2 linked regions of the Solitalea lacus genome follow. Each later gene encodes a partner of the first gene's protein in a complex. Links are inferred from orthologs where the notes say so. Each region holds a gene or a part of one and is shown in the gene's direction. Other genes may lie near its edges. The genes, in order: secY and secA.

Region 1 (5,988 bases):
GCCCTGTTGCCAGAGAGTTGAGAGAGAAACAATTCATGAAAATTGTATCATTAGCTCCGGAGGTGTTATAAAATGAAGAAAACTGTAAAACAGCCTAAGCTAAAGATCCGTACCGGTGACTTAGTGAAAGTTATCGCAGGTGATGCGAAAGGTACTCAAGGTAAAGTACTAGCTGTAGATATCGCTAAAAACCGTGCAACTGTTGAAGGTGCAAATTTGGTTTCTAAACACACTAAGCCTAATGCTAAAAATCCTAACGGTGGTATCGTTAAGATTGAAGCGCCTATTAATATCTCTAACTTGAAATTAGTTGATCCTAAATCAGGTAAACTAACTCGCGTTGGACGTAAATTGGTTGATGGCAAATTAGTGCGTTACGCTAAAATTTCAGGGGAGGTAATCAAGTAATGTCATACGTACCTAGATTAAAAGCAAAATACACTGCAGATGTAGTGCCTGCTTTGAAAGAGAAGTTTGAATACAAAAGTAGCATGCAAGTTCCTAAGTTATTAAAGATCTGCTTAAGCCAAGGTGTTGGTGCAGCGGTATCTGATAAAAAACTTATCGACAATGCTATTGACGAAATGACAATCATTTCAGGTCAGAAAGCGGTAGCTTCAAAATCGAAAAAAGATATTTCGAACTTTAAGTTACGTAAAAACGTTCCTGTAGGTGTTCGCGTTACTTTACGTGACAACAACATGTACGAGTTTTTGGATCGTTTGATCGCTGTGGCTTTACCTCGTATCCGTGATTTCAAAGGTATTAACGATAAAGGTTTTGATGGCAAAGGTAACTACACGTTAGGTGTTACCGAGCAAATCATCTTCCCAGAGATCAACATTGACAAAATCAATAAGATCATGGGTATGGATATTACCTTCGTTACTTCAGCTGAAACTGATGCTGAAGCGTTTGAATTGTTAAAATCATTCGGAATTCCATTTAAAAAATAAGGATAATGGCTAAAGAATCAGTAAAAGCCCGTGAGGTAAAACGCCAGAAATTGGTTGACAAATACGCTGAGAAACGTGCTGCTTTAAAAGCAGCAGGTGACTATGCAGCGTTAGATAAATTACCAAAAAATGCTTCTCCGGTTCGTTTACATAACCGTTGCAAAATCACCGGACGTCCACGCGGTTACATGCGTCAGTTTGGTATTTCAAGGGTGTTGTTCCGCGAGATGGCTTCACACGGTAAAATTCCAGGTGTAACCAAATCTAGCTGGTAATCAAGAAAAAAATATAAAAATATTTTCAAGGCACAAGGATACTTTGTATCTTTGCGCCTCGTTTTTTATGAATTAATTATTATAAAAATGTTAGGTGATCCAATAGCAGACTATTTAACCAGAGTAAGGAATGCCATTAAGGCCAACCATCGGGTTGTTGAAATTCCTGCATCTAATATCAAAAAGGAAATCACGAAAGTGCTTTTTGATAAAGGATACATCGCAAACTTTAAGTTTGAAGAAGCTGGACCTCAGGGAGTTATCAAAATCGCGTTAAAGTATAACCCGATTAATAATCTTTCTGCAATTACGAAAATTGAAAGAATTAGTAAACCTGGCCACCGTCAGTACGTGGGTGTTGATGAACTACCGCGTGTATTGAACGGCTTAGGTGTTGCCATTCTTTCTACTTCAAAAGGTGTTATGACCGACAAAGAGGCTCGTACTCAGAAAATTGGCGGTGAAGTATTATGTTACGTTTATTAATAGGAGGAAGTAGAAGAAATGTCACGTATAGGTAAATTACCAATCGCACTAGCTTCGAACGTTCAGGTAACTGTATCTCCTGAGAACGTAGTAACTGTAAAAGGTCCTAAAGGCGAGTTAAATCAAGCCATAGATACTGATATTACAGTTAAAGTTGAAGACGGAAAATTACTGGTTGAACGCCCAACTGACCAAAAACGTCACAAAGCATTACACGGTTTATACCGCGCTTTGTTGAACAACATGGTTAAAGGTGTTACCGAAGGATATAAAATCACACAAGAATTAGTAGGTGTTGGTTACCGTGCATCAAACCAAGGTAACACGCTTGATCTTGTGTTAGGATACTCTCACCACTATGTATTCCAATTACCTGCTGAAGTTAAAGTTTCTACCACTGCAGAAAAAGGTAAAAACCCAACTATCGTACTTGAAAGTATCGATAAGCAGTTAATCGGTCAAGTGGCAGCAAAGATTCGTTCATTGCGTGCTCCTGAGCCATACAAAGGTAAAGGTGTGAAATTTGAAGGTGAAGTTTTACGTAGAAAAGCTGGTAAATCAGCTGGTAAGAAATAATTGAACCATGGCAAGTAAATTAAGTCGTAGAGACAGAATTAAAAAAGGTATCAGAAAAAATATTGCCGGAAGTACTGAGCGTCCACGTTTAACTGTATTCCGTAGCAATAAAGGTATCTATGCTCAAATCATTGATGATGTAGCTGGTAAAACAATAGTATCGGCTTCAACTTTAGCTGATAAATTAGCTACCAATGTGAACAAAACAGAGCAATCAAAATTAGTAGGTAAATTAATCGCTGAAAAAGCTGTAGCGGCAGGTATTACTACGGTAGTATTTGATCGTAATGGTTACCTGTACCACGGTCGTGTTAAATCATTGGCTGAAGGCGCGAGAGAAGGCGGATTAAACTTTTAATTGAACTAGGATGTCAACTGCAAATATTAAAAGAGTTAAATCTAGTGAAATCGAGTTGAAAGATCGCTTGGTTTCTATTCAACGTGTTGCCAAAGTAACTAAAGGTGGTCGTACCTTCAGTTTCTCAGCTATCGTAGTGGTAGGTGATGAGCACGGTGTTGTTGGTTATGGTTTAGGTAAAGCAAAAGAGGTTACCGAAGCTATTTCAAAAGGTGTTGACGATGCTAAAAAATCGTTAGTAAAAGTTCCTGTATTAAAAGGTACTGTACCTCATGAAGCGTACGGTAAGTTTTCAGGCGGTTATGTATTCATTAAGCCTGCGGCTCACGGTACTGGTGTAATTGCCGGTGGTGCGATGCGTGCGGTTCTTGAATCAGCTGGTATTACTGACGTATTAGCAAAATCAAAAGGATCATCAAACCCTCATAACGTAGTTAAAGCTACTATCGATGCATTAACCAAAATGCGTGATGCAGTATCTGTAGCTCAGCAACGTGGAGTATCTTTGGACAAAGTATTTAACGGTTAAGGAAATGGCTAAGATCAAAATTACTCAAATTAGGAGCGTTATCGACCGTCCAGAGCGCCAAAAGAAAACGATGGTGGCTTTAGGGTTGACCAAGATTAATAAAAGTGTAGAGGTTGAAGCTACTCCGGCTATTATCGGAATGGTGAAACAAGTATCACATTTGGTAGCAATTGAAAATATTTAATAGTATGAACTTAAGTAGTTTAAAACCTGCAGAAGGTTCTGTAAAACATGGCAAGCGCATCGGTCGCGGTACTGGATCTGGTAAAGGCGGAACCTCTACTCGTGGTCATAAAGGTGCCGGATCTCGTTCAGGAACTTCAACTAAAATTGGTTTCGAAGGTGGTCAGATGCCATTACAGCGTCGTTTGCCAAAAGTTGGCTTTAAAAACATTAACCGTGTAGAATATGTAGGCATCAACTTAGATGTTTTACAAGGTTTAGCTGAGAAATTTAACTTATCAGTAATTGATAATGAAGCTATGAGAACTCATGGTTTAGTATCTAAATCTGATTTAGTAAAAATCTTAGGTCGCGGTGAGCTGAAAGCTAAATTGGAAGTGAAAGCTCATGCTTTCTCGACTAAAGCTGCTCAGGCTATTGAGGCTCTAGGTGGTGTTGTTGTAAAGCTGTAATTTTCAATACATGAAACGACTGGTAAGCACTCTTAAAAACATCTGGCATATCGAGGATCTTAGGACTCGTATTCTAAATACTCTCTTGTTCCTGTTGATTTACCGTATTGGTTCTTATATCGTATTACCGGGAGTTGACCCAACGCATTTAAAACAAAGCGCCCAAGAAGGTATTCTTGGGTTGCTTAATATGTTTGCGGGTGGTTCATTTTCTCGCGCTTCAGTGTTCGCATTGGGCGTAATGCCATATATCTCTGCTTCAATCGTTATTCAGTTATTAACTATAGCGGTTCCATCTTTCCAGAAAATGCAGAAAGAAGGAGAAAGTGGACGTCGTCAAATCAACAAAATTACTCGTATTCTGACAGTTGTTATTACTGCTGCGCAGGCTATCGGTTATTTAAAAACCATGGTTCCTGCTGAAGCTGTATTAGTGAACACTACTTTGTTCACCTTGTCATCAGTATTAGTTCTTACCGCAGGTACCATGTTTGTAATGTGGTTAGGTGAGAAAATTACTGATAAAGGTATTGGTAACGGTATATCAATCATTATCATGGTTGGTATCATTGCTCGCTTGCCGCTGTCGTTATTTCAAGAATTAACAACTCGTTTAAATGGTGCTGGTGGTGTTATCACTTTCATCATTGAAAACCTCATTCTGTTAGGTATCGTGATGTTTGCTATCCTGATTGTTCAGGGTACTCGCAAAATTCCGGTACAGTATGCTAAACGTATTGTAGGTGATAAGCAATATGGCGGTGTTCGTCAGTACATTCCTTTAAAAGTGAATGCGGCTGGTGTAATGCCAATCATCTTTGCTCAAGCAATCATGTTTATTCCGTCAACCATCGGTCAGTTCTTCCCTGAAGCAGCTAACCAAGGTATTTTGGCGTCATTCCGTGATTACACTTCTGTGACTTACAATGCTTCTTTTGCGATTTTAATTATCCTATTTACCTTCTTATACACAGCTATTTCAGTTAACCCTGTTCAAATGGCTGATGATATGAAACGTAACGGAGGGTTTGTTCCTGGTGTTAAACCTGGTAGACCTACAGCTGAATTTATCGACCAGATTGTATCTCGTATTACTTTCCCTGGATCAGTATTTCTAGCAATTATTGCAATTTTACCTTCTTTAGCAATGAAGGCTGAGGTTACAGCAGGATTTGCTCACTTCTTTGGTGGCACTTCTTTATTGATAACTGTAGGTGTTGTTCTTGATACATTACAACAAATCGAAAGTCATTTATTAATGCGTCATTACGATGGATTAATGAAGACTGGCAGAATTCAGGGCCGCACTCCGGTTCAGACTACTGCTGTTCAATAATTTCGTATTGAGGGAAAGCCGGGATGGTACATTACAAATCAGCAGAAGAGATTGAACTCATTCGCGAAAGTTCTTTACTAGTTTCAAAAACGTTAGCAGAGGTTGCTAAGTATATTAAGCCTGGAGTAACTTCCTTAAAGCTTGATCAAATTGCCGAGGAGTTCATCCGCGACAATAATGCAATACCTGCTTTTAAAGGATATGGAGGATTCCCTGCATCACTTTGTATTTCGGTAAACGAAGTAGTGGTGCATGGATTCCCTTCTAAAACTGAGTTGAAGGAGGGAGATGTTATCTCTGTGGATTGTGGTGTACTGAAAAACAAGTTTTACGGTGATTCGGCCTACACATTTGCGGTTGGTGAAATTGCCCCTGAAGTGCAACAATTACTTACTGTTACCAAGGAGTGTCTAGCATTAGCAATTGAAAAAGCTGTTGTTGGAATGCGCTTAGGAGACATTGGTTTTGCAGTTCAAGAGCATGCTGAAAAGCATGGATACGGAGTGGTAAGAGAACTTGTTGGCCATGGGGTTGGAAAGCGATTGCATGAAGATCCTCAGGTACCTAACTACGGTAAACGTGGTTCTGGTATTAAATTACAACAAGGCTTGGTTATAGCGATAGAGCCAATGATCAACTTGGGTACCCATCGTGTCAAACAAGCAAATGACGGTTGGACTATCTACACACATGATCGTCAGCCTTCAGCGCACTTTGAGCACACTGTATCAGTTTCAAACGGGAAAGCCGATGTTTTATCTACTTTCTCTTACATTGAAGAAGTATTAAAAAAATAATATACTAAATGGCAAAACAATCCTCAATTGAGCAGGACGG
Region 2 (12,224 bases), 3.1 Mb from region 1 along the record:
TGGAAAATATTTTTGCCAATTCACATGAGCTGAAAGGCAAGCAGAAAGAAAATGTCGAAAACTTTAAAGAACAAGGTTTATTATCGAAGAAATTGGCAACTATTTTATTGGATGTTCCTATTGACTTTAATGAGGAAGTCCTTAGAGTGGAACAGCCGAGCAAAGAACTGCTTGAGCCATTGTTTGCCGAGCTTGAATTCCGCACAATAGGTCGTCGAGTATTTGGAGAGCAGTTTGTTGTTGCTGGTGGCCAGGCGCTTCAAAATCCAAATTTGCAAACAGACTTATTTGGAAATCCTGTCGGAGCAGCTCCTGTAACTATTCAGCGTCAAGAAGTTGAAGTTGAGCAAAAGGAATCTGCCTTATCAGGTTTCAAAACTATTGCCAATACTCCTCATAAATATGAAATTGCAGATACTCCTGAGAAAAGACGAGTTCTTCTAGCTAGTCTTTCAGTTCAAAAAACGTTTGCTTTTGATACTGAAACAACAGGAACAGATGCTAATAACTCTGAATTAGTAGGCCTTTCGTTTTCCTGGAAACAAGGAGAAGGATTCTATGTCCCTATTCCTGAAAATCAACAGGAGGCTCAGGTTATTGTAAATGAATTCAAGCCGGTATTGGAAAATCCTGAAATTGAAAAGATTGGTCAGAATATTAAATACGATATCCTCATTATGAAATGGTATGGTGTTGAAGTGCAGGGGCCTTTGTTTGATACCATGCTGGCTCATTATCTAATTGATGCCGATACCAGACATAACATGGATTTTCTGTCCGAATCATACCTTAATTATTCTCCTATTTCTATTACTGAATTGATAGGGAAAAAAGGAAAGGGTCAGGATAATATGCGAAATGTTTCGGTGGAAAAGGCCGGAGAGTATGCTGCTGAAGATGCCGATATTACTTTTCAATTAAAAGAAGTTTTTGAGCCTTTACTGCCTTCGCTTAATGCCGGTAAATTGGCACTTGAGGTGGAAAATCCTTTGGTCTATGTTTTGGCTGATATGGAGAAAGAGGGAATCAGGCTTGATAAGCAAGGCTTGGCAGACTACTCCAAAGAATTAGAAAGCGATATCTCTCGCCTCGAAAAACAAATCTATGAAAAGGCTGGGTTGCGATTTAATATTGCTTCGCCTAAACAGTTGGGAGAAGTATTGTTTGAAAAGCTTCAACTTGATCCGAAAGCAAAAAAAACCAAAACAGGACAGTATCAAACCGGAGAAGATGTGTTAACTGCACTTGCCTCAAAACATGAAATGGTGCAGGATGTCCTGGATTTTCGTCAACTACAAAAACTGAAATCAACCTATGTTGATGCATTGCCGTTGATGATCAACCCTAAAACCGGGCGCGTTCATACTTCATTTAATCAGGCTGTTGCTGCCACAGGTAGGTTGAGTTCCAATAATCCTAATTTGCAGAATATCCCTATTCGTACAGAAAAAGGGCGTGAAGTTCGTAGGGCGTTTATTGCCAAAAATGATGATTATGTGCTTCTTTCTGCCGATTATTCTCAAATAGAGCTTCGTATTATTGCTGAGATCAGTAAGGATGAAGGAATGATGGATGCTTTCATTCAAGGTTATGATATTCACCGGGCAACGGCTGCGAAAGTTTATGGCGTGACACTGGATGAAGTTAATTCAGATCAACGTCGTAATGCTAAGGCTGTTAACTTTGGTATTATCTACGGACAATCGGCTTTTGGTTTGTCACAAAGTTTGGGCATTCCGCGCAAGGAGGCTTCTGAAATCATTGAACAATACTTCAATCAATACCCTGGTATTAAAAAGTACATGAGCGATATGGGGCAATTTGCACGTGAAAACGGCTATGTAGAAACTATTCTAGGAAGACGTCGATACCTGCGGGATATAAACTCTGCTAACGCCATGGTCCGTGGTTTTGCTGAACGAAATGCTATTAATGCTCCAATTCAAGGTTCGGCTGCTGATATGATTAAAGTTGCCATGATCAATATTCATAAGGAACTAAAATCAATGAAAGTGGATACCCGAATGATTCTGCAGGTGCATGACGAGTTGGTGTTTGATGTTCCTAAAACAGAGATTGAAAAAGTACGTCCGGTAATTGAAGATTTAATGAAATCAGCAATTAAAATGCAGGTGCCTATTTTAGTTGAAAGTGGAATAGGTCAAAACTGGCTTGAAGCACACTAAGGTATTTGTTGCAGAGTTTGGATACGTAATAAAAGGCTGTCTCCTATGTTTGCTTTGTCAAATGTAGGAGACAGCCTCATTTTTATATTCTTGTTGATATGCTTTAATTGTTTTCGAAAAAATAAACAATTAGCATTAAGGCACTTTCATCACTTATAGTACGCGGGTTATGGCTGATCCGGCCATTAAAGAGCATTGAATCTCCTTCGTTCAGTTCAATCACCTGGTCCGGGAAAACATATTCAACTTTCCCCTTTAAAATATATTTGTACTCAAACGCTTCTGTTTCAACCATCTGACGCTGAGCATCTTTGCTTAATTCTAATAAAACGATGTCAACAGTGGTGTTCTTTAAAGACTTGGTGAAAATGCGTTTATAGAAAAAGCCTTTAGCTAACTCCTTTTCAAATGCTTCATATTCGTTTTTGCGTTTAACTAAAATTAATGAAGTATTATTGTTTTGCCCAATACCTTTAAAAAACTGGTTCAAATCAACTTCTAAGGCTGATACAATATCAAGCAGTACCATTAATGAAGGTATTGTTCGATTGTTTTCAATCTGTGAAATAAGGCCTTTGCTTACATTGGCTTTATCAGCCAGTTCTTGCAAGGTCATGCCTCTTTCTTTACGGTAATCTCTTATTTTAGTGCTAATTTGAATCAACAAATGTTCTTCCATTAGTTTTGTTTAATATTTATAAACGAACAAAATTAACCTTCAAGTGCTAATCATTCAACTTTAAAACAAATCAATTTTGGTTTCTAGAGGATAATGATCTGATAACCGGTAGGGTTATACCTTGTATGTCTCAATATTCCAAACATGTTTCTTGGTAACAAAATAAAATAATCAATTCGTTTTTGTTGGCCATCAAAGTCGTAGGTATATGCCGAGTTGCCTGTATCCTGCCATTTATTCCTAATGACATCAAATGCGATATCGTCATGACTGATACTTAAATAACCGGCAAAAATAACTGGATTGTCAGAGCTTTGGCCTCTTTAGTTAAAGTGTTAAGAACCTCCATCGCTTTCGGTCATTTCAATAAAAGCAAAATTTAAGATGAGCCATTTTCAATTTTCTCTAACCGAAATACATATGGTTCATGTTAGTAATTAGTTCATAATCTTAAGGTTGGTGCTATTCCTAAATCTACTCAGCGCACTATTAATATCCTGCAGCGCAATGAAGTCGGCTGACAAATTTGGTGTCGTTTGTAAAGTGTAAAACTTTAAAACCTTATAAACGCTAATAAGTAAAAAACATTAACTTTACCCCTTTGTATAGTGTCAAATTGTCGGTAAAATTCAATTGGCTCGATACTTGATTTTTTATCGCAGTTAAATTTTAAGAAGAATGTTAAGTTTTTTAACGAAACTATTCGGCAGCAAGTCGGAAAGAGATATTAAAGCTTTGCTCCCAATAGTTGAGCAGATTAAGGCAGAATACTCAAAGCTTTCAAGCCTAAGTCATGATGAACTCAGGGCGAAAACCATTGAGTTTAAAAAAAGAATTGCAGACTTTTTAAGTGAAATTGATGCACAAATCGACAATCTTCAGAAAGAAGCTGAAGACTTGAGTTTGGGTGTTAATGAAAAAGTTGCCATCTATGACAGAGTTGATAAATTAAAGAAAGAACGCGATCAGCAATTGGAAATAGTGTTGATGGAAGTTCTGCCAGAAGCATTTGCCGTTGTTAAAGAAACTGCGCGTCGTTTTACCGAGAATAGTGAAGTTGAAGTAACGGCTACTCAGGCTGATAGAGAATTAGCTGCTCGTAAAAGCAATGTAATTATTAACGGCGACAAAGCTATTCACAAAAATACTTGGATTGCAGCAGGTAACGAAGTTACATGGAACATGGTACATTATGACGTTCAGTTGTTTGGAGGTACTGTATTGCACCAGGGTAAAATTTCTGAAATGGCAACCGGTGAAGGTAAAACCCTTGTTGCTACTTTGCCTGCTTATTTAAATGCACTTGCCGGCCAAGGAGTGCATATTGTAACAGTAAACGATTATCTGGCTCGTCGTGACAGTGAATGGATGGGGCCTTTATATGAGTTTCATGGTTTAACGGTTGATTGTATTGATAAACATCAGCCTAACTCAGAGGAACGTCGTAAAGCATATTTATCTGATATTACTTTTGGTACCAACAACGAATTCGGCTTTGATTATCTGCGCGATAACATGGCACGTAATCCTGATGAATTGGTTCAACGCAAACTTCACTTTGCAATGGTGGATGAGGTTGACTCAGTTTTGGTAGACGATGCCCGTACTCCATTGATTATTTCAGGTCCTATTCCTCGTGGGGATCAGCATGAGTTTTATGATCTTAAGCCACGTATTGAGCGTTTGGTAAATGCTCAAAAAAACGCGGTAAACGGCTTTTTAACTGATGCTAAAAAAATGCTGGCTGAAAATAAAGCTGACCAAGGCGGTTTGGCTTTGTTACGTGCCTTCCGTGGCTTGCCTAAAAATAAAGCCCTGATCAAGTTTTTAAGTGAGCAAGGTATTCGCCAGGTTTTACAAAAAACAGAAAACTATTACTTGCAGGATCAGCAAAAGGAAATGCCTAAAGCTGATGCTGAACTATATTTCGTTATCGACGAAAAGCATAATTCAATTGAACTTACTGAAAAAGGTATTGAAATGATTACCGCCAATGGCGAGGATCCTCATTTCTTTATTATGCCTGATGTAGGTTCTGAGATTGCTGAAATCGAAAAATCTTCGTTAAGTGACGATGAAAAAGTAGCCAAAAAAGATGAGTTGATGCGTGACTTCTCTATTAAATCGGAGCGTATTCACTCAATCAACCAATTATTAAAGGCTTATACTTTGTTCGAGAAAGATGTAGAATACATTATTGATGAAGGCAAAGTAAAAATAGTTGACGAGCAAACTGGCCGTATTATGGAAGGTCGTCGTTATTCAGACGGTTTGCACCAAGCTATTGAAGCTAAAGAAAATGTTAAGGTTGAAGATGCCACTCAAACATTTGCTACCATTACGTTGCAGAATTATTTCCGTATGTACCATAAACTGTGTGGTATGACCGGTACTGCAACGACAGAAGCTGGTGAGTTCTGGCAAATCTATAAACTTGATGTTGTTGAAGTTCCTACCAATAAAGGAATTCAACGCAAAGACCAAGAAGACCTTGTTTATAAAACTGCTCGCGAAAAATATAACGCTGTAGTAGATGAAATTGTAAAGTTAACTCAAATAGGCCGTCCGGTGCTTGTGGGTACTACTTCTGTTGAGATTTCAGAGTTATTAAGCCGTATGCTTAAGTTACGTGGTATCAAGCACAACGTACTGAATGCCAAATTACACCAACGTGAGGCGGAAATTGTGGCTGAGGCAGGACAGGCAGGTACAGTAACTATTGCTACCAACATGGCTGGTCGTGGTACCGACATTAAGTTAGGTCCAGGTGTTAAAGAAGCCGGAGGTTTAGCCATCATCGGTACGGAGCGTCATGAGTCGCGCCGCGTTGACCGTCAGTTACGTGGTCGTTCTGGTCGTCAAGGTGACCCTGGTTCTTCCCAATTCTTCGTTTCATTGCAGGATGAGTTAATGCGCTTGTTCGGATCAGAGCGTATTGCAGCACTGATGGACAAAATGGGCTTAGAAGAAGGTGAAGTAATTCAGCACTCAATGATTACCAAGTCTATTGAGCGTGCTCAGAAAAAAGTAGAAGAAAACCATTTCGGTACACGTAAACGTTTGTTGGAGTACGACGACGTGATGAATTCTCAACGTACCGTTATCTATAGCAAACGCCATAATGCATTATTTGGCGAGCGTTTAGAGGTTGATATTGACAACATGATCTTCGATACAGTTGAAGAACTTGTTCAACAATATCGCGAGGATAAAAATTTTGAAGGCTTTAAGCTAGATTTGCTTCGTGTGTTCGCTTATCACACCGAGATGGCTGATAAAGAATTCTTGGATGAAAACACCGACAATGTGGTTTTGTCAGTTTATCAACAGATTGCTGATCACTATCGCCGTAAATCAGAATTTATTGCTCAAAATGCATATCCGGTAATTAAAGATGTATTTGAGACCAGAGGAGATGTAATTGAAAACATTGTTGTTCCGTTCTCTGATGGTGTTCGTGGCGTTCAGATTCCGGTTAGCTTGAAGAAAGCTTACGAAACAAATGGTATCGAGGTAGTTAGAGCGTTTGAGCGTTCTGTATTGCTTTATACAATTGATGATGCTTGGAGAGAGCACTTGCGTGAAATGGATGAGCTGAAACAGTCTGTTCAAAACGCTGTTTATGAACAAAAAGATCCATTGTTAGTGTATAAATTTGAATCGTTCAATTTATTTAAACAACGTATTTCAAATATTAACAAAGAGGCGCTTGATTTCTTGTTTAAAGGAACTATTCCGATGGGAGAACCAGAAGAAGTTCAGGAAGCAGCTCCTGTTCAACGTACTGACTTAAGCAACTTACAGGCAAGTCACCCTGAGTTCCATGACAACGGTGGACATTTGCCAGAAGATTTAGCGGGTGAAATTTCAGTTAAACAACACCCTGTACGTGTTGAACCTAAAATCGGACGTAATGATCCTTGTCCTTGCGGAAGTGGCAAAAAGTATAAAAACTGTCACGGAGCAGGTCTGGCTTAAAAGTTGATTTTAATTATGATAGAAGTACGATTTTAGATTTATCCAGTAAAGCTAAAATCGTACTTTGTTTTTGAGGTATTAAGACTGAACTTTGTTAAATTGTATGTGAATTAATTAAATCAGACTGCGTTTGTTGATTAAACTGAAATCTTTCCATGAAAATAATGCTTTAATCAAGTATACGTTGTAATTCTAAATCCTATCTTCAGTAAATGTTAAGCGGAAAACACATAATATCAATTGTTGCAATGTTTCTGTTAATGAGTACAATAGTTTATGCTCAGCAAAAACCAACTAAGTCAACTACGAAGCCTGCCACCACAAAGCCAGCCACCTCAACACCGGCAAAGCAAAATGCACCAGCCGGTAAGCCTGCAACAACAAAAGACAAATCAACATTAATACCCCAGACCAAACCGGAGCGGTCGCCAGTTGAAACTCCAAAAAAAGTTCAGATAGATGATAACTCAGGATTTGAAAATACTTCAAACTCACGGGATACTATCCTAATGTCGAATGTTGATGTTGTTGCGCAGCCAGGTATAAATGAATTGTTGTCAAAACGAATTGAAATTAATCGCAAGCCACCAGCATTCGGTTATAGATTACAAATTTATTCAGGTCCTAACCGTAATGAAGCGTATAGTTTGCAAATTAAGTTTGCACTTAAGTTTCCTGAATTAGGAAGCTATTTAAGTTATCAAATGCCTAACTACAAGCTTCGTGTAGGGGATTTTGCTACCCGTGCAGATGCTGAAAAGGTAAAGAAACTCCTTGATAAGGAATTTGATGTTGCATTTATTGTATCTGATAAACTAAACCCTCAAAAGGTTTATCAGGAGGGCGAGACTGAATTACCCCAATAAGCTTCATTGATCTTAATAGCCTTTAGGCTTTACTTTTGAAATAAATAAATAATAACCAACTTTCTTCCCCAAATATGTTGAAGGAAAAAATACAGACCTTGGCAAAGGATATTCATCAGGAAACCATTGCCAATCGTCGTCATATACATGCGAACCCTGAGCTTTCATTTAAAGAATTCAAAACCAGTGAATTTATTGCTTCCAAATTGACTGAATGGGGTATCCCATTTGAGAAAAAAGCAGGAACTGGCCTTGTGGGGTTAATTAAGGGCGAAAAGCCTTCTGATAAAGTATTGGCATTACGTGCTGATATGGATGCTTTACCCATTGTAGAGACCAATGAGGTGGAATACAAGTCGAAGAATGAAGGAGTTATGCATGCTTGCGGACACGATGTACACAGTGCTTCTTTGTTAGGTACTGCCAAAATCCTTTCTCAGTTAAAGACAGAGTTTGGTGGAACTGTGAAACTGATTTTTCAACCGGGAGAAGAGTTGCTGCCCGGGGGAGCAAGTATTATGATTAAAGAAGGAGTGCTTGAAAACCCGGCACCTCAAGGCATCATTGGCCAACATGTTATGCCATTGATCGATGCCGGAAAAGTAGGTTTTCGTTCAGGGCAATACATGGCCTCAACGGATGAGTTATACATTACGGTAAAAGGCAAAGGCGGGCACGGAGCGCAACCGCATATGAATGTTGATCCCGTGCTGATTTCGGCTCATATTATTGTTGCTCTTCAGCAGGTAATAAGTCGAATTGCCGATCCTCGGCTTCCTTCAGTATTGTCTATAGGTAAGGTCATTGCTAATGGCGCGACCAATGTGATTCCTAATGAAGTGAATATGGAAGGAACATTCCGTACACTTGATGAGAGCTGGCGGAAGGAAGCCCACAAGCGAATGAAGAAAATGGCTGAAGGTATTGCCGAAAGTATGGGCGGTAGCTGTGAGTTTACTATTGCCCATGGTTATCCTTTCTTGGTAAATGAAGAGAAGTTGACTCAAAGAGCAAGAGCAGCGGCGGAAGAATATTTAGGTAAAGAAAATGTTCTGGATCTTGATATATGGATGGCAGCAGAGGACTTTGCCTATTACTCTCAAGTTACTAATGCATGTTTTTACCGTTTAGGAACCCGAAACGAAGCAAGAGGAATCACTTCATCGGTGCATACTCCTACCTTTGATATTGATGAAACTGCATTAGAAACGAGTACGGGGTTAATGGCTTATATGGCATTGAAGGAACTGGAAAGTTAGTATTCCTAAAAAAATTTAAGGAAGGAAAAGGAATAAGCGTTGATTCTTATTCCTTTTCTTTTTGTATAAAAGGGCAATTAAACCTAATTTGTGTTTAAGACATGCTTGAGAACAAATGCCTTTGCAAAAGTTTCACAACCAATTTTTGGCCTTTTTAAGAAGAATACACTGGAAAGAGCTTGTTGCTATCTTATTCATTTTATTAGGTGTTTATTTCTTTCGCCAAGAGCGGCACGAGCTACGTTCTCTATCCCTGTTTATAAAAAAAGCCGATCAATATTGGATCTCTGTTGGGGTAATCCTTACCGCGGTATACATCTTTCTTCAATCGGGTTTGCTTTTATACTGTTTTAAGGCGGTGAAAGCAGATTTGCCATGGCCTGCTAGCATTCTCCTTTTCTTAAAGCAAAATTTCATTAGTATTTTTCTTCCCGGAGGAGGTGTTACTACTTTTGCCTACCTTCCTGCAATGCTCCGGAAAGAGCGTATTGAGCGGCATAAAATATACCTTGCCGGCGGATTGCAAGGCTTTATTGGAATCTTTACCGTTATTTTGGTGGGTCTTCCGGTTATCTTTTATGCCTTACTAACCCATCAAGCTGTTGTAAGTGAAACAAACATTTTTGTTGGAACGGCTGCCTTAAGCCTTTTGCTAATTCTACTATTTTTAACATTTAGGCGAAGAGGGAAAATACAGAATTTCCTGATGAAAGTTTTTCCAAAGGCGGAAACGTTTTTAGAAGAAATTCTAATCATCGAACTTTCCGCATCTAAGCTAATCGTTGCTACTTTGTTTTCAGTTTTGGTAGAATTTTGTGGCATTGTTCATTTATATATTGCCATGTTGGCAAGTGGGACCGATGCCTCATGGGAAGCCGCATTTACCGCCTATATTGTTTCAACACTATTTCTAATTTTTTCCCCTTTATTGAAAGGGTTAGGTGCTGTTGAATTATCCATTTCTTACATACTAAAATTATACGGTTATAATACATTACAAGCTGTCGAAATAGCCTTGCTCTATCGTTTACTTGAGTTTTGGCTGCCTTTAGTAGCGGGTATCATTGCCTGGGCATGGAAAGGGAAGAATCTCTTTTTGAGGCTAGCTCCTCCTTTATTAATCTTCCTCTTGGGAACGGTAAATATATTTTCAGTACTTACCCCTCCAATTGCCTCCCGGTTACATTTGCTGAAAGAGTACATTCCATTGGAATCTATTCATGCATCAAATTGGCTGGTAATCTTACTGGGCTTAGTTCTTATCGTTACGGCAGCCTTTCTTATTAGAGGATTAAAAGGAGCCTGGTGGCTGGCAATTGCTGTTTCTGCTCTTTCTTTGATAGGGCATCTTACAAAGGCACTTGACTATGAGGAGGCTACTTTATCCTTATTTGTAATCATTGTATTGTATTCGTCCCGTAAACAATATCGTTTAAGGAGTGATCCTCGCTTTATAAACATCGGCACCGTAACTGGTATCGCCACATTAATTACAGTTCTAATTTTTGGTTCGATTGGGTTTTATTGGTTGGATGAAAAACATTTTGGTCTCGATTTCAGCCTTTGGCAATCGATTCGCTATGCATTTACTAATTTTTTGTTGATACAAAATGACTTGCAACCCATCACTCATTTTGGAACAGAGTTTATAATGTCGATCAGAGTTTTAGGAATTGGAGCCTGGGCTTTTTTTCTCTATACTGTATTTCGGCCCTATCTTTCTGCGACATTTTTTAAATCCCAAGACTATGAAAAAGCCTTTTTTTGGATAAATCAATATGGTTCATCTCCTGTAGATTATTTTAAAGCTGATGCTGACAAATTGTTGTTTTTCTCCAATGAAAATGAAGGCTTTATTGCTTATAGAGTTGCCAACGGTTTTGCAATTGTATTGGAAGAGCCTGTTTGTTTAGAAGAACATAAGCTTAAGTTTCTGATTGAGTTTGACCAGTTCTGTATTAAAGAAGGATTAAAGCCTGCTTTTTACAGGATTGATGAGGAGAGTTTATACCATTTCTCTACGTTGAAAAAAAAGAAACTGCTTATTGGACAGGAGGCGGTGATGGATATTAACAGTTTTAGCTTGGAAGGAAAACAAAACAAAGCGCTGCGCAACTCATTGAATAGTTTGCAAAAAAAAGGATATCAGACCCGGGTCCACAAAGCACCACATACGAGGCAATTCATTAATGAATTAAAAGCAGTATCTGATGAATGGCTCAAGGCCTATGATAAAATTGAAATTACTTTTTCCCAAGGTATGTTCAATCCATCCTTAATTAGCCAACAGGAGGTGATTGCGGTTCACGATGAAGCAAACAAAACAGTAGCTTTTTTGACCATCATCCCGGATTACACTCCTGATGAATGCACATACGATTTAATTCGTAAAACGGCGGATGCGCCCGGAGGATGTATGGATGCATTGATCATAAAATTAACCGAATACGCGAAAGAAAGTGGTTCCCATTACCTGAACCTTGGCCTGGTGCCCATGTCGGGTATTGACCAGCCGGAAAGCACAGCAGAGCGGTTGGTAAAATACGCCTATGAAAAAATCAGCAGATTCAAACACTACCAAGGTCTGCGAGAATTTAAAGAGAAATATGCGTCGCAATGGCTTAATAAATATCTCATCTATGAAAATGATTTTGACTTGGTACAACTTCCTGCTGCATTACGGAAGGTTATGGAACCGGCTTCCTAGGTGTGATGATTCCCGTTTGGTTTCCTTGTTTGACTTAATTAGTCAGTATTACCGTCAAGCTTCTGGCGCCATGAGCTCCAATTACTAACGATTGCTCGATGTCTGCAGTTTTTGACGGACCTGAAATGAAAACACCATAGTTAATCTCTGCCACTTTTTCATATGCATAGTGCATATTAGCAACGATATTTTCTTTCTTTAGTACCAATAGGAGATGTTGTGTTATAAATGGAAGTGCCCTGTGAAGCATGTTTTTCTCCGGTAGCCATACTGCTCCATTCTCGGCTACACCAATTACTCCTTCCAAAATCGCAAGATCTATTTTCTCCAAAAGGTAATGAGGACAGTCTTCGTTTACATCAATAGTTGAATAAACTATTGATGACGCTATTTTGTGAGTATCAGAAAACCGGCTTTGTACAAATTCATTGATTTCTGACAGGGTGCTCAATTCAATTACTGAACCTCCAACCAGTTCTACCATCCTGCTAAAGGTTTCTATTGCATTCTGTTCTTCCTCTAAAAATAAGGGAATCTTAGGAAGTTCAA

What was found.
Region 2: the proteins of secY (region 1) and secA are in contact, whole or in part, in a crystal structure (PDB 3DIN), measured with the Thermotoga maritima proteins. The link is inferred for Solitalea lacus from one-to-one orthologs. Residues at the interface, in WP_004081795.1 of Thermotoga maritima: Glu108, Gly109, Glu110, Glu111, Ala236, Glu237, Arg238, Arg239, Ile240, Thr241, Ile242, Gln243, Tyr244, Ala245, Arg246, Arg247, Val248, Thr249, Gly250, Arg251, Arg252, Val253, Tyr254, Gly256, Ala257, Ser258, Thr259, Tyr260, Leu261, Pro262; in WP_004082002.1 of Thermotoga maritima: Glu261, Ala262, Arg263, Lys300, Ala301, Arg302, Thr303, Ile304, Ile305, Leu323, Tyr324, Asp325, Pro326, Val329, Ser330, Tyr333, Ile336, Lys340, Phe345, Val349, Glu363, Phe364, Tyr374, Ser375, Gly376, Gly377, Glu393, Ile395, Thr482, Ser483.

Annotation. Positions count from the first base shown.
Region 1 is NZ_CP091740.1:3,814,967-3,820,954, reverse strand. The notes cover bases 3,157-5,988. They hold secY (preprotein translocase subunit SecY), read left to right. Parts: upstream 3,157-3,825; coding sequence 3,826-5,151; downstream 5,152-5,988. Other genes in these bases: infA (translation initiation factor IF-1), read left to right, coding at 5,957-5,988; map (type I methionyl aminopeptidase), read left to right, coding at 5,175-5,948; rplO (50S ribosomal protein L15), read left to right, coding at 3,369-3,815; rpmD (50S ribosomal protein L30), read left to right, coding at 3,185-3,364; rpsE (30S ribosomal protein S5), read left to right, coding at 3,157-3,180. Outside these bases: rplN (50S ribosomal protein L14), read left to right, coding at 1-71; rplX (50S ribosomal protein L24), read left to right, coding at 73-408; rplE (50S ribosomal protein L5), read left to right, coding at 408-956; rpsN (30S ribosomal protein S14), read left to right, coding at 962-1,231; rpsH (30S ribosomal protein S8), read left to right, coding at 1,319-1,717; rplF (50S ribosomal protein L6), read left to right, coding at 1,736-2,293; rplR (50S ribosomal protein L18), read left to right, coding at 2,301-2,651; more of rpsE, read left to right, coding at 2,662-3,156. UniProt on the Escherichia coli protein: The central subunit of the protein translocation channel SecYEG. Consists of two halves formed by TMs 1-5 and 6-10.
Region 2 is NZ_CP091740.1:747,094-759,317, forward strand. Bases 3,233-7,043 are described here. They hold secA (preprotein translocase subunit SecA), read left to right. Parts: upstream 3,233-3,543; coding sequence 3,544-6,843; downstream 6,844-7,043. Also shown: polA (DNA polymerase I), read left to right, coding at 1-2,186; L2B55_RS03180 (helix-turn-helix domain-containing protein), read right to left, coding at 2,290-2,865; L2B55_RS03190 (SPOR domain-containing protein), read left to right, coding at 7,104-7,709; L2B55_RS03195 (M20 metallopeptidase family protein), read left to right, coding at 7,784-8,968; L2B55_RS03200 (phosphatidylglycerol lysyltransferase domain-containing protein), read left to right, coding at 9,084-11,675; L2B55_RS03205 (LutC/YkgG family protein), read right to left, coding at 11,710-12,224. UniProt on the Escherichia coli protein: Required for protein export, interacts with the SecYEG preprotein conducting channel.